2 regions of the Janthinobacterium sp. Bl 1 genome follow, and region 1 is predicted to be linked to the other one. Evidence: predicted binding sites of a transcription regulator. Region 1 holds the regulator's gene; the other holds the start of a gene.

What was found. The regulator NrdR, encoded in region 1, represses ribonucleotide reductase genes. The targets are predictions, from matches to a motif close to CACNANATNTNGTG.
Region 2: the regulator NrdR is predicted to act here: its motif matches at 2,554-2,567, upstream of AC4BCN_RS11450 (ribonucleoside triphosphate reductase).

The regions. Positions count from the first base shown of each region.
Region 1 covers NZ_CM177086.1:2,058,833-2,065,913, forward strand. Annotated here, with positions in the region: gene glyA (serine hydroxymethyltransferase) at 1-854, shown strand, start outside; gene nrdR (transcriptional regulator NrdR) at 998-1,459, shown strand; gene pilV (type IV pilus modification protein PilV) at 1,681-2,271, shown strand; gene AC4BCN_RS09340 (PilW family protein) at 2,268-3,236, shown strand; gene AC4BCN_RS09345 (pilus assembly PilX family protein) at 3,249-3,905, shown strand; gene AC4BCN_RS09350 (pilus assembly protein) at 3,902-7,081, shown strand, end outside.
Region 2 covers NZ_CM177086.1:2,520,112-2,527,192, reverse strand. Annotated here, with positions in the region: gene ubiV (ubiquinone anaerobic biosynthesis protein UbiV) at 1-751, opposite strand, end outside; gene ubiU (ubiquinone anaerobic biosynthesis protein UbiU) at 879-1,916, opposite strand; gene AC4BCN_RS11455 (hypothetical protein) at 2,079-2,495, shown strand; gene AC4BCN_RS11450 (ribonucleoside triphosphate reductase) at 2,614-4,362, shown strand; gene nrdD (anaerobic ribonucleoside-triphosphate reductase) at 4,359-4,559, shown strand; gene AC4BCN_RS11440 (anaerobic ribonucleoside-triphosphate reductase activating protein) at 4,549-5,256, shown strand; gene AC4BCN_RS11435 (Pls/PosA family non-ribosomal peptide synthetase) at 5,405-7,081, shown strand, end outside.

The DNA of each region.
Region 1 (7,081 bases):
CGCTGAACATGTCCGGAAAATGGTTTGACGTCGTGTCCTACGGTTTGACGGCGGAAGAAGACATCGACTACGAGGCAATGGAGCGCCTGGCGCGCGAACGCAAGCCGAAGCTGATCATCGCCGGCGCGTCCGCATTCTCGAAAAAGATCGACTTCGAACGCTTCAGCAAGATCGCCAAGGAAGTTGGCGCCTACTTCATGGTCGACATGGCCCACTACGCCGGCCTGATCGCCGCCGGCCTGTACCCGAACCCGGTGCCGTTCGCCGACTTCGTCACCTCGACCACGCACAAATCGCTGCGCGGCCCGCGCGGCGGCATCATCCTGATGAAGGCCGAACACGAAAAAGCCATCAACTCGGCCATCTTCCCTGGCATCCAGGGCGGCCCGCTGATGCACGTGATCGCCGGCAAGGCCGTCGCCTTCAAGGAAGCGCTGAGCCCTGAATTCGTCGAATACCAGAAGCAAGTGATCAAGAACGCCGACGTGCTGGCGAAAACGCTGATCAAGCGCGGCCTGCGCATCGTGTCCGGCGGTACCGAATCGCACGTCATGCTGGTCGACCTGCGCGCCAAGAACCTGACGGGCAAGGAAGCCGAAGCCATCCTCGGTTCCGCGCACATCACCTGCAACAAGAACGGCATCCCGAACGACCCGCAAAAACCATTCGTCACCTCGGGCATCCGCCTGGGCAGCCCGGCGATGACGACGCGCGGTTTCAAGGAAGCGCAAGCGGAAGAAGTGGGCAACCTGATCGCCGACGTGCTGGACAATCCGCATGACGCCGCCACCATCGAGCGCGTGAAAGCGGCCGTGAAAGTACTGGCCGACGCGCACCCTGTGTACGCCGCATAATAATTTGTCCAGAATGTGTCATACGGAGTAAGATTCTGTATGACACATTCCTTCGTGCCCAAGGGCGCCCGGAGTGATTCGGGCGCCCTTTGTACAAGGGCGGCGATTTCCCGTAATTATTACTATAAAGTTGTAGCCAGCCCATGAAATGTCCATTTTGCCAGCACGGCGACACCCAGGTTCTCGATACGCGCGTATCGGAGGAAGGGGATGCCATTCGGCGCCGCCGCCGCTGCGGCAAATGCGACAAGCGTTTTACCACGTACGAACGGATTGAACTTATCATGCCGGCCGTCGTCAAAAAGAATGGCAGCCGGACGGAGTTCGCTGCGGATAAGTTGCGCGGCAGTCTGATGCTGGCCTTGCGCAAGCGTCCCGTTGCGGCCGCCTCTGTGGATACGGCCATCGCCTCCATCCAGGAAAAGCTGCTGACCAGCGGCTTGCGCGAAGTCGATTCCGGCTATATCGGCGAACTCGTCATGCAAGAATTGAAGCGCCTCGACAAGATCGCCTACATCCGCTTCGCTTCCGTCTACAAGAATTTCGAAGACCTGGCCGAATTCCAGGATGCGATCGCCGAAGTGGGGCAGGCGCGCAAGCCTTGACCTTCGGCTTCTCGTTCACCTACGTCAAGGTTCGCCTGGCTAAGCGGCCTGTAATCACCACCGCTGTGTTCCCCTGGCAAGCGGCCTGATCAATCCCACCGCTGTTCTTCCCATCTTATTGCCGTGTTGTTTGCGCCAGCGCAGACCCGGCTTTTTGCGCGCGCCTATCTTGTAGCTGGGCCGCCTGTTCCTGCGACTCTTTCTGCGGAAGGGAATAGCGCATGCGCAATAGCGGTCGCACTATGTTTCCTGCCGGTGGCAGCAGCCTCGTCGAGGTGCTCGTGTCGTTGCTGCTGTTGGCGCTGGGTCTGCTGGGCGCCAGCATCCTGCAACTGCACTCCCTGCGCGCGCGCCATGAGTCGGCGCTGTTGTCGGCGGGCGTGCAACTGGCTGCAGGTATGGCAGAACGCATGCGCGCGAACAGCGTGCTCATGAATGGCCCCGATACGGGCAATCCCTACCTGAACGTGGCCTACGCGGCGGCGGACGACGCCGAAGCGGGCGGCGTTGCGCCCGACTGCTTCGGCGCCACTGTCTGCAGCGCGGCCGACCTGGCGCAATTCGACATCGCCGAATGGAAGCAGCGGCTGCATGCGGCCTTGCCCGGCGCGCGCCTGCATATCTGCCGCGACACTTCCGCATGGGATGCCGCCGCCCAGGGCTTGCAGTGGACGTGCAGCGGCGGCAAGGGCGCGCCCATCGTCATCAAGCTGGGCTGGCGCGGCCGCCTGCCCGATGGCTCGCCCGCCGTGAATGCGGCAGGCGAGTCGCTGCCCAGGCTGGCATTCCAGCTGGGCGGAGGCGGTGCATGAGCGAGGTCCTGTATCGGCATCGCGGCATGAGCTTGGTCGAATTGCTGGTGGCCCTGTCGCTGGGTGCGCTGCTGATGCTGGCCGCCAGTAGCGTATTGCTGGCGGCCAGCGGCAGTTATGGCGACCAGTCCGCCAGTGCGCGGCTCGATGACAACGGCCGTTATGCGCTCGACACCATCGCCCGCGCCGTGCGCCAGACGGCGTACGTGAACTGGGACAGCAGCGCCGCGCCCGTCGCCCATGCCGATGACGACAGCGCGAATGTGGCCGGGCTCGATGCGCGCAGCCTGGGCAAGAACAGCGAGGGCATCAGCGGGGCGTTGCCCGGCGCCCTGCATGGCAGTGACGTGCTGGCCCTGCGCTATTACGGCGCCGGCAAGGGAGAGGGTGGTGACGGCTCCGTGCTCAATTGCGCGGGCTTCGGCGTGGGTGCCGCGCAAACGGAGGCGCAGCGGGGCTGGAGCATTTTCTATGTGGCACAAGGTGCCGATGGCGAGGGCGAGTTGCGCTGCAAATACCGTGGCGAGAACGGCTGGGGCGCGGACGCCATCATTCGCGGCGTCGACGGTTTTCAGGTGCTGTATGGCCTGGACACGGATACGCCGCCCGACGGCGTGGCGAACCGCTATGTCAACGCCAGCGCGTTCGAGGCCTACGATGCGGCGCTGGTGCTGGAGGGGGCGGATGCGGCCGCGCGCCAGCGCGATCTGCACCGGCGCACGCACTGGAAGCGCGTGGCCAGTGTGCGCGTGGCCCTGTTGCTGCATGGCGAGGCGGGCCAGGCGGACAAGATGATGGCATTGGGGCCGGCGCAGTTCGACCTGTTCGGCAAGGCGTATGCCGAGGCGCACGGCGCCGGCGACACGGGCGTGCGCATCGCGCGCGCCTCCTTGCCCGCCGCGACGCGCTCGCGGCTGCGGCAACTGGTGCAGACGAGCATCATGCTGCGCAACGGGCCGGCCTAGGCGGGCAGCGCGATGGCTTGCACGGGCATCCGCCGTTGCGAACCGTGGTGCCCAACTTGCGTACGCCACGGTGGCGCCACCCTCGTGTATGTGCTGTGCCTGCTGGTGATCATCTTGTTGCTGGGCATATCGGCGGCGCAGATGGCCTTGCAGGGCGAAAAGGCGGCACGCGGCGAGCGCGACCGGCAGATCGCGTTTCAGGCGGCGGAGGAGGCATTGGTGGATGCGCAGAACGATATCGAAGGTTTACCTGGTGCGCCCGGACGCAGCAGCCTCTTCGGGCCAGGCAGTGCGGCAGGGTTTGCGGACGGTTGCGGCGAAGGAGGCGCACTGGGCCTGTGCCTGCCCGCAGCGCCGGACGCGCCGGCCCTCTGGCTAAGTACGGATCTCGATGGTGCCGACGCTGGCAGCCGCGCGGTGCCGTATGGCCAGTTTACGGGCGCCGTCATGCAGACGGGGCAGGGTTTTCTGCCGTCGCGCCGACCCCGCTACCTGATCGAACTGCTGCCGTTTCACCCGCCCGGCGCGCAGGCCACGGCAGCGGCCGGCGGCCTGGCCACGGAAAGCTATGTGTACCGCATCACGGCCATCGGTTTTGGGGCGCAGGAAAGCACGCAAGTCGTGCTGCAAAGTTATTACCGCAAGCAGGCGGTGGGAGCGGGGCCATGAGGGCTTGGATATCTGGCCGGCTGCTGGTCGGCTCGATTTGCCTGGCTTGCGGCGCCGCCATCGCGGCCGCTCCTCCCGTGGTGCTGGCGCGGGCCGACGCGGGTTTGTACGGCGCCAGGGTGCCGCCGAATCTGCTGCTCAACCTGTCCCTCACGCATGCTGCCGCCGCTGCCGCGCATGGCGGCGACTATGCGCCGCAGCGCGAATACGCAGGGTACTTCCATGCGCGCATGTGCTACAGCTATCCGTACCGCAGCAAGGATGGCGCCATGCTGCCGGACTTGCGCGTAGCGACCGCTTACTTCTCCGTGCTGAAACCGGCCGATGCCTTGCACGGCTGCGGCGGCGACAGTTTCAGTGGCAACTTTCTCAACTGGGCCAGCGCCAGCATGCTCGACATCGTGCGTTATGCCTTGACGGGCGGCGACCGCGTCATCGACGAAGTGCGCAAGACGGTGCTGCAGCGCGCCTATTTGCCCGACGCGGACAGTCCCATCGACTTCTTTGCCCACCCCGTCTTTTTCCCGCGCAAGATACTGCAGACAGGCGTGGCGGCCGCGACGCCGTTTGCGCTGGCGCAACTGGCCATCGTTTCCTGCCGTAATCGCCTGCTGTTCGGCGACGCCAGCTTGCCCCCGGGCGGCAGTTGCGATGCGCCCGGCACTGCAGCCACGCACGGCGTGTTCCTCGCGCGCGTGCGCGTTTGCGATGCCGATGAAGGGCCGGTGCGCGACGACTTGTGCCTCGCGTATGGCAAGAACTACAAGCCGGTGGGCGCCGTGCAGCGCCATGGCGGCAGGGTACGCGTGGGCGTGTTTGGCCATTTGAACGGCGTGTCCGGCAACGCCGGCCCCGTGTATGGCGGCGTGCTGCGCGTGCCGCTGGCCCATGTGGGCAGGCAGCGCTGGGCGGCGCCCGACTTTATGCCGCAAGACAATGCCGACGCCGAGTGGAATCCCGCCAACGGCGTGTATGCGGCTCAATCTACGTCCAAAGCTGCAGGCTCTGGCGGCGGGGTGACCGCTTACATCAATGGCCTCGGCCGCGGCAATGCCGGGTATCCGGGCGCGTACGCGAAGGCGGCGCCGCTGGCTGAATTGCTGTACGAATCACTGCGCTACCTGCAGGGGCGGCAGGCAAGCCCTGTCGTGCCACCCGCCACGGCCCCGCCTGCCATCGACGACGGTTTTCCGGTCGTAACGCCATGGAGCGACCCGCAAACGGCCAGTTGCCAGCGCCAGGCCGTCGTCAGTCTCGGCGACGCGGGCATGGCCGGTGACCGTTACGTGCCCGGCAATGTTCCTGTGGCTCCCGCATCCAACGGCGACCGCGCACGCGCTGCCGATGGCTTCGCGCTGCCGCCTTTCGATGCGATGGTGTGGACGCATGCGGTGGGCAGCCTGGAAAGCGGTGGCGCGCAGGGCAATCCCGCGCCACGGCCGGACTTGGCGGCACTGGAATTGCTGGCCGACGGGGTGGGCGGCGCCAGCTACCACGCGGCGGGGCTGGCTTATTGGTCGCACGTGCAAGCCTTGCGTCCTGGCGGCAAGAACGACGGCGTTGCCAAGGTCGAGCACTACGCGGGCGACTTGCGCCAGGGCGATCCGGCCGGCGTGCCCGCCACCACACCACTGCTACTGGCGGCCAAATATGGCGGCTTTCTCGATGCGAATGGCGACGCCAACCCGTTCAAGAGCGCGACGGGCAGCGCGCTGGACGAGTGGAGCCTGGATGGCCGCTGGCCCGCCCATTATTTGTCCGGCAGCGATCCGGCCTCCCTGATCGCGGGACTGCGCGCGGCCTTTGTAGCCGCCGACAAGGCTACCTTGCCGGCGACGCTCGCGGGGCCAGCCCTGATGGCGCTGGCCAGCGTGACGGAAGAGGCATACTGGTTCCAGACGCAGCTGCGCCTGGCCGATGGCGGCATGACCGTGTCACGCTCTGCGTTTGCCGTGGGCGCAGATGGCGCACTGCTTCCCGGCAAGCCATGGTGGCGCGCCGGCGGCCAGGATAAGCCCGTGCCGGATGGAGCGCCCGCGGCCTTGCGTCCCGTCTATACGCTCGACGCCAAGGGTGCTCTGATGCCGCTGGCCTGGAAGGGGCTCGACGCGGAACAGCGCGGCGCATTCGACGGCGGCGATGGACGGGGAGAAGCGCGCCTGGCGTATCTGCTTGGTCAGCGCGGGAGCGAGGTGGGCCAGCCGAGTGGCTTCCTGCGGCGCCGCTCAGGCAGCCTGGGTACCGCGCCGCATGGCAATCTGCTGTACGTGGGCGCGCCGGGGCTGGGCATGCCGGGCGCCAGCTATGGCGTGCACCGCAAGGCGCTGCTGCAGCGGCGCAAAATGCTGTACCTGGGCGCCAACGATGGCTTGCTGCATGCGTTCGATGCGCGTACGGGCAGCGAATTGTTTGCCTATCTGCCGCAAGCGCTGCTGCGCGCTGCGCCAGCCGCTGCGAGCACTCACTACAGCCCTGGCCCGCTGCTTGACGGCGCGGCGGCCACGGCGGAAGTAATGGCGCTCGGACATTGGAAGACGGTGCTGGTGTCGGGCATGGGCGGCGGGGCGCAAGGCGTGTTTGCGCTCGACATTACCGACCCGGCCCGCTTCGCGCAAGACGGGGCGCTGGGGGAGTTTACGGACCACGACGACAGGCTGATGGGCAACGTGCGTGCGCCGCCCGCTTTCGCCCGCATCAACATGGGCGGCAAGGAGGGTGCGCCGGCCTACCGCGATTTTGCTGTCGTCGCCAGCGGCTATAACAACCATGTCAATGACGGCAAGGACACGACGGCGCCCGCATCGGCCGCCGCCATCTTCTTGCTGGCGCTGGACAAGGCGCCCGGCACACCATGGACGTTGGGAAGTAATTACTTCCGGCTCAAGGTGCCTGTTGCCATCGGTGGCGGTGATGGTGGCCATGGCAGCGAGGCGGATACGGGCGCCAATGCCGTCCTCCACGCGCTGGGTCCGCCTTCCGTGGTGCCGGGCAGCGACGGTGCGCTGGCCTTCCTGTATGCGGGCGATTTGCAGGGCAATATCTGGCGCTTCGACTTGGCTGGCGGGCCGCCATGGAAAGAGGGGCAGGGACGCAAGCTCGTTTTTGTCGCGCGCGATGCGCAGGGCCGGCGCCAGCCCGTGACGCAGCAGCTGAATGTGGCGTATGCGCCCGGTGGC
Region 2 (7,081 bases), 460 kb from region 1:
GTTCCGTATGCATGGATTGCGGGCTGATGCGCGCCACGGACACGCCCATGTCGCGCATGGCGTCGAGTTCGCGCACCAGGTTGTAGACGAGTGCCGACTGCGTCTGCGTGCCATTCAACACGAGGAACGGCACTTCATCGCGCGTGCGCAGCAGCAGGCCGTCCGGCTCTTCCAGGCAGCTGTAGCCGCAATCGTCCTTCGGCAGGTTGCGGTTGCGCGCCGTGAAGCAGCGCGCGGAAAACGCCAGCGGCATGCGGCCGTAGGCGAAGACCTCCGTCTCCAGCCCTTCCGGTTTCTGGCGCTGCATCTCGGCCAGCGCCGTCTGTCCCATTTCCAGCGGCATCACCCAGCGCCGCGCGCCCAGGCGCGCCAGCAGTTGCAAGCTGGGGCCATTGAACAGGTTCAGATGGGGGCCGGCGACGAAGGACGTGCCCTTTTCCATGCAGTGCACGGCGCCCATGTCGTTGGCCTCGACGCCGTAGCGGCCATTGCCCGTGATGCGGCGCAGGGTCGCCAGTTCCGCGCCCGCCTCGATCAGCGCCTGCGTCGACAGCACCACTTCCTTGCCGGCGGCGGCCAGCATGTCGGCGATATCGAGCCAGTCGGCCAGGCGCACCTCGTGCCGGCGCGAGCAGACGGTTTCGCCCAGGTAGACGATATCGACGGCCGTGGTGGCGATCTGCTGGTAAAACTCGAAAACGGTGGCGCGCGGCCAGTAGTAGAGCAAAGGGCCCAAAGAGAGTTTTAACATGCCTTTTCCAGTATTTTTAAAGTTTATAAAACCGTAGCGAGCGGCCCGCGGCGAGGCCGAGAAGCGCAGCTGTGCCAGAGCACAGCGAGCATCGCTGGCCGCGCCCCGGGACGCGCAGCAGGTTTTGCTATTTCCAGGAGCGATGGTAGGCGCCGAGGGTGTGCTGCTGGCCTTCGGCCAGCTTGTCCATGGACGCCATCCAGGCCGGTTTGACGGCGTAGCGCGCATTGCCTTCGCGGCAGGCGTCGATCGCTTCGCGCCACACGCGCGTGACCTGCGCCACGTAGGCGGGGCTGCGCTGGCGTCCTTCGATCTTCACCGCGCGCACGCCCATGGCGATCAGCTGCGGCAGCAGCGCCAGCGTGTTCAGGCTGGCCGGCTCCTCGATCGCGTAATACTCTTCGTCGTTGACTTCGAAACGTCCCTTGCACAGGGTCGGATAGCTGGCGTTTTCGCCTGGCGCATAGCGGTCGATCAGCACGCCGTTCAGGCGCGATTCGAGGCCGTTCGGCGTTTCCAGCCAGCGCACGGATTTCGCCGGCGAGCACACGCCGTGCGTGTTCGGCGCCTCGCCCGTCGCATATGACGACAGCGCGCAGCGCCCTTCGACCATCACGCACAGGCTGCCGAAGCCGAAGACTTCGATCTCGACTTCCGTCTTGGCGATCAGTTGCTCCACCTGCGCCATCGACAGCACGCGCGGCAGCACGGCGCGGGCGATGCCGAAGTGTTCATGGTAAAAATTGATCGCTTCATAGTTGGTGGCCGAGCCCTGCACGGACAGGTGCAAACGCAGTTGCGGGTGGTGTTCGCTTGCATACGCCATCAGGCCCGGATCGGCCACGATCATGGCGTCGATGCCGGCCTGCGCGGCGCGGTCGATGGCGCTGCGCCACACGGCCCAGTTGTGCGGCTGCGGATAGGTATTCAGCGCCAGCAGCACCTTGCGTCCATATTGGTGGGCATAGCGCACGCCCTCGGCGATGGCCTTCTCGTCGAAATTGAGGCCGGCGAAATTGCGCGCATTGGTGGCGTCGCGAAAACCGAGGTACACGGTGTCGGCGCCATTGTCGACGGCCGCTTTCAAGGCAGGCAGGCTGCCGGCGGGGCAGACCAATTCCAGCGGTCCGGCCACGCGGGTGGCGGTGGTTGATTCAAGCATCATGGTGTTCACAGTCCTGTAGCGGCTCAGGGTGCAGACTATAGCCCCGCCCTTACCGCCCAGTCCTTGACGCAGGTGAAGGAATGCATGCATGGCTGGCGCGCGTTCAACTTGCTTGACCTGGCTGTAAAATGCCCCACTTTTCTTCCTCACCGATTGCCCGCCATGCCCCGCAAACCGCTGCTGCTATTCCTGCTCACCCTGTTCCTCACCGTGCTGCAAATACAGTGGGCTTCGCCCGCCGACGGCTATGTCGAAGAAACGCTCTCCGTGCTATCGCCCGAGGCGCTGGGCGTCTGGGCCGGCGTGCTGCTGCTGTTCCTGCAAGCCGTCTTCGCCCGCCGCGCCATGCCCGTGCTGCGCCAGGCCGCCATCTGCACAGGCCTGCTGGCCATCTACTGGCTGCTGGCGAACTACGTCACGTTCGACGCGCGCGTGGCCAGCTGGAGCACCTTCTCGGCGCGGGAAATCTGGGCGCACGTGCTGCCCGCCTCCGTCACCAGCATCGCCGTCTGCGGCGCCATGTACTTTGGCCTGAGCTGCTTCATCCCGCGCCTGGGCCACGCAAAAAAAAGCCGCTGACGCGCTTTCTTCACCTGCATCAAGGATTCGTCACGCAACTGCACGCGCCCTTTGACGCCACTATATTTAGTGATTAATCTCCATAAAAACACCGCATGTTGTGTTTATTGGAGGTTTCATGACGACAAATGCAGTTTCTCCCACACGCGGCCAGGTCGACGTCGCCGCGTCCATCAATGAATACCTGGACCGGCGCGACTGGCGTGTCAACGCCAACGCCAACCAGGGCTACTCGCTGGGCGGCCTGATACTCAACGTGTCGGGCAAGGTCATCGCCAACTACTGGCTGGACCAGGTGTATCCGCCTGAAGTGGGTGCGGCGCACCGCGAAGCGGCGCTGCACATCCACGACCTCGACATGCTGGCCGGCTATTGCGCCGGCTGGTCGCTGCGCACCCTGCTGCACGAAGGCTTGAATGGCGTGCCGGGCAAGATCGAATCGGGTCCGCCGAAACACATGTCGAGCGCCATCGGCCAGATCGTCAATTTCCTCGGCACTTTGCAAAACGAGTGGGCCGGCGCGCAGGCGTTCAGCTCCTTCGACACCTATATGGCACCCTACATCCGCAAGGACAGCCTGCGCTACGAAGACGTGCGCCAGTACATGCAGGAGCTGATCTTCAACCTCAACGTGCCATCGCGCTGGGGCACGCAGACGCCGTTCACCAACCTCACCTTCGACTGGGTCTGCCCGGACGATTTGCGCGAGCAGATTCCCGTCATCGCCGGCCAGGAGATGGACTTCAGCTATGGCGAGCTGCAGGCGGAAATGGACATGATCAACCGCGCCTATATCGAGATCATGATGGCGGGCGACGCCAAGGGCCGGGTCTTCACCTTCCCCATCCCCACCTATAACATCACCGAGGATTTCGACTGGCACAGCGACAACGCGGAACGCCTGTTCGAGATGACGGCCCGCTACGGCCTGCCCTACTTCCAGAATTTCATCAATTCGGAACTCAAGCCGAACATGATACGTTCCATGTGCTGCCGCTTGCAGCTGGACTTGCGCGAACTGCTCAAACGGGGCAATGGCCTGTTCGGTTCCGCCGAGCAGACGGGTTCCCTGGGCGTGGTCACCATCAACTGCGCGCGCCTGGGCCACTTGTGGCGCGGCGACGAGCCAGCGTTGATGGCCGACCTGGACCGCCTGCTGGAACTGGGCAAGACCAGCCTGGAAATCAAGCGCCGCACCATCGAAGAACTGATGCAGCAAGGCCTGTTCCCGTACACGAAGCGCTATCTGGGCACCCTGCGCAATCACTTTTCCACCCTGGGCGTGAACGGCATCAACGAGATGATCCGCAACTTCAGCGGCGACGCTTACGACATCACGGCCGCCGAAGGCCATGCGCTGGCAGTGCGCCTGCTCGACCACGTGCGCGCCCGCATGGTGCAGTTCCAGGAAGAGACGGGCCATATGTACAACCTGGAGGCGACGCCGGCCGAAGGCACGACCTACCGCTTCGCGCGCGAAGACCGCAAGCGCTATCCGGCCATCCTGCAGGCGGGCACGGTCGACAATCCGTACTACACGAATTCGTCGCAGCTGCCCGTCGGCCATACGGACGACCCGTTCGAAGCGCTGGAATTGCAGGACGCGCTGCAGCGCAAGTACACGGGCGGCACGGTGCTGCACCTGTACATGACGGAAGCGCTGTCCGACGCCAACGCCTGCCGCGAACTGGTAAAACGCGCGCTGAGCCGCTTTTCGCTGCCCTACATCACTGTCACGCCCACGTTTTCCATCTGCCCGCGCCACGGCTACCTGGCCGGCAAACATGAATTCTGTCCCACCTGCGACGCGGAACTGATCGCCCGCAAGCAGTCCGATCTCGCTCACCCACTCAAGGAAACGCCATGAACGCACGTCCCGACTTCACTCCCGCCATCACCCTGCTCGACACGGAACGCCAGCGCTGCGAAATCTGGACGCGCGTAATGGGCTATCACCGCCCCGTCGCCTCGTTCAACATCGGCAAACAGGGCGAATTCCACGAGCGCCAGTATTTTACGGAAGCGAGCGCCCGCGTGGGCCAGCCCGCCTGCCATGGCGTTTGAGCTGAAAGTGGGCGGCCTGACGCCCTTTTCCGCCACCGATTACCCGGGCAAGCTGGCGGCCGTGGTGTTCGTGCAGGGCTGCCCCTGGCGTTGCGGCTATTGCCACAATCCGCACTTGCAGGCGCGCACGCCGGAAGGCGCCATGCCCTGGCAAGACGTCCTGACCTGGCTGCGCCGCCGCGTGGGCCTGGTCGACGCCGTCGTCTTCAGCGGCGGCGAAGCGTGCATGGACCCGGCGCTGGCGCGCGCCATGGAGGACGTCAGGGCACTGGGTTTCGGCATCGGCCTGCACACGGCCTGCATCTATCCGCAGCGCCTGCAGGAAGTGCTGCCCCTGGTCGACTGGGTCGGTTTCGACATCAAGGCGCCGTTTGCCGACTATCGTCATGTGACCCGCGTGGCCGGCAGCGGCGACCCGGCGCGCGCCTGCCTCGATGCCATCCTTGCCAGCGGCGTGGCCTACGAATGCCGCACCACCACCCACCCCGACCTGCTGCCGGACGAGCAGTTGCTGGCCCTGGCCAGCACCCTGGCCGCGAAAGGCGTCGACAACTACGTGCTGCAGCAGTTCCGCGCCGAAGGCTGCGCGGACGCGGCACTGTCCGGCCGCCCCTTGCACGGCTATCCGGCGGCGACGACTTTGGCGCAAATCGCCGCCATGTTTCCGCGATTTACATTCCGTAATCATGGCAGTTGATCCTGCGGCCCAAAAATTGCTGAAAGCTTCACAAAATTCCCCGATCTGCAACGCTGAAATGTCTTGCGTACTGTAATGTATCAACTGTGCCGCGCGCCATGCGCAGCCCATCAGATTCCTCACTCCGCATCACAGATAAGCGTCATCCATGAACGATTTCACCGCAGTCAGTCCAGGCATCCCTTCCACCCACGCCGACATCCTGTACGGCCCGCCGCGACCGGATCTGCTGCGCGAGGAAGTGCTGGCCGACCTGCTGGAAGCGACGGCCCGCCGCTGTCCCGAGCAAATTGCCCTGATCGATGGCGAACGCCGCATCACGTATGCGCAGCTCGATGCGCAAGCCAGCCTGGCCGCGGCGCGCCTGGTGGCGGCCGGCGTCAAGCCCGGCGACATCGTGGGCCTGTGGCTGCCGCGCGGCGCCCATCTGCTGCTGATGCAGGCGGCCATCGCCAAGGCGGGCGCCGCCTGGCTGCCAGTCGATGAAGACACGCCCGTCGAGCGCCTGCAGGTGTGCCTCGATGACGCGAATGGCTTTGGTGTCGTCAGCTGCGCCCAATTCGCGCCGCGCCTGTTTGACGCCGGCGTCAAACGTCCCGTGTGGACGGCGGAAAGCCTGCTGGCCCCCGCCACGCCGGGCGAACAGCTGCCCGCGCGCGGCGCCGTGCTGCCCGAACACCCAGCCTACGTGATCTACACGTCCGGCTCCACGGGCAAGCCCAAGGGCATATTGATCAATCAACGCAGCATCTGCCACTTCCTGCGCAGCGAAAACGCCGTGCTGGAAGTGACGCAAGCCGACACCGTCTACCAGGGCTTTTCCGTCGCCTTCGACATGTCGTTCGAGGAAATCTGGATCGCCTACCTGGTGGGCGCCACCCTGTGGCTGGGACCCAAGGAGATGTCGGGCGACCCGGAAGCCTTGCCGCGCGCGCTGGCCGACAATCAAGTCACCGTTCTGCACGCCGTGCCGACCTTGCTGGCCCTGTTCGCGGAAGAAGTGCCGAGCCTGCGCCTGATCAACCTGGGCGGCGAAATGTGCCCGGAATCGCTCGTCGAGCGCTGGTCGCGCCCGGGCCGCGCCATGTTCAACACCTATGGTCCCACGGAGGCGACCGTCTCGTGCAGCCTGGCGCGCCTGCGGCCCGGCGAGCCGGTGACCATCGGCACGCCGCTGCCCAACTACGGCTTGCTGGTGCTGCAGGTGGCCGAGCCGGGAGAAAACCGTCCCTTGACTTTACTGGCGCGCGGCGAGACGGGTGAGCTGTGCATCATCGGCCCGGGCCTGGCCGAGGGCTACCTGGGCCGACCCGACCTGACGGTGGAAAAATTCCTGCCCAATCCCTGGAGCACGGGCCCCGACGATGCGCGCCTGTACCGTACGGGCGACCTGGCCCGCATCGATCTTGATGGCCAGGTGCTGTGCCTGGGCCGCGCCGACGACCAGGTGAAAATCCGCGGCTTCCGCGTGGAGCTGGGCGAGATCGAAGCCGTGCTGGCGCAGCAAACTGGCGTGGGCACGGTGGCCGTCTTGCTGCGCAAGGATGACGGCATCGACCAGCTGGTGGCCTACATCGTCGGCAGCGACGAGGCGCCCGCCGACGCCCTGGCCGCGAAAACCCTGCGCGCGGCATTGAACCTGCACCTGCCGCCCTACATGGTGCCCGGCCGTTTTGAATTGCTGCCGCTGATGCCGCGCCTGACCTCGGGCAAGATCGACAGGAAGGCGCTGAAGGCCATGCCGCTGTCCGCGCCGCCAGCCGGCGAAGCGGGAGAGTCAGACGTGCCGGAAACGCCGGCCGAAGCGGCCCTGTTCGCGGCGCTG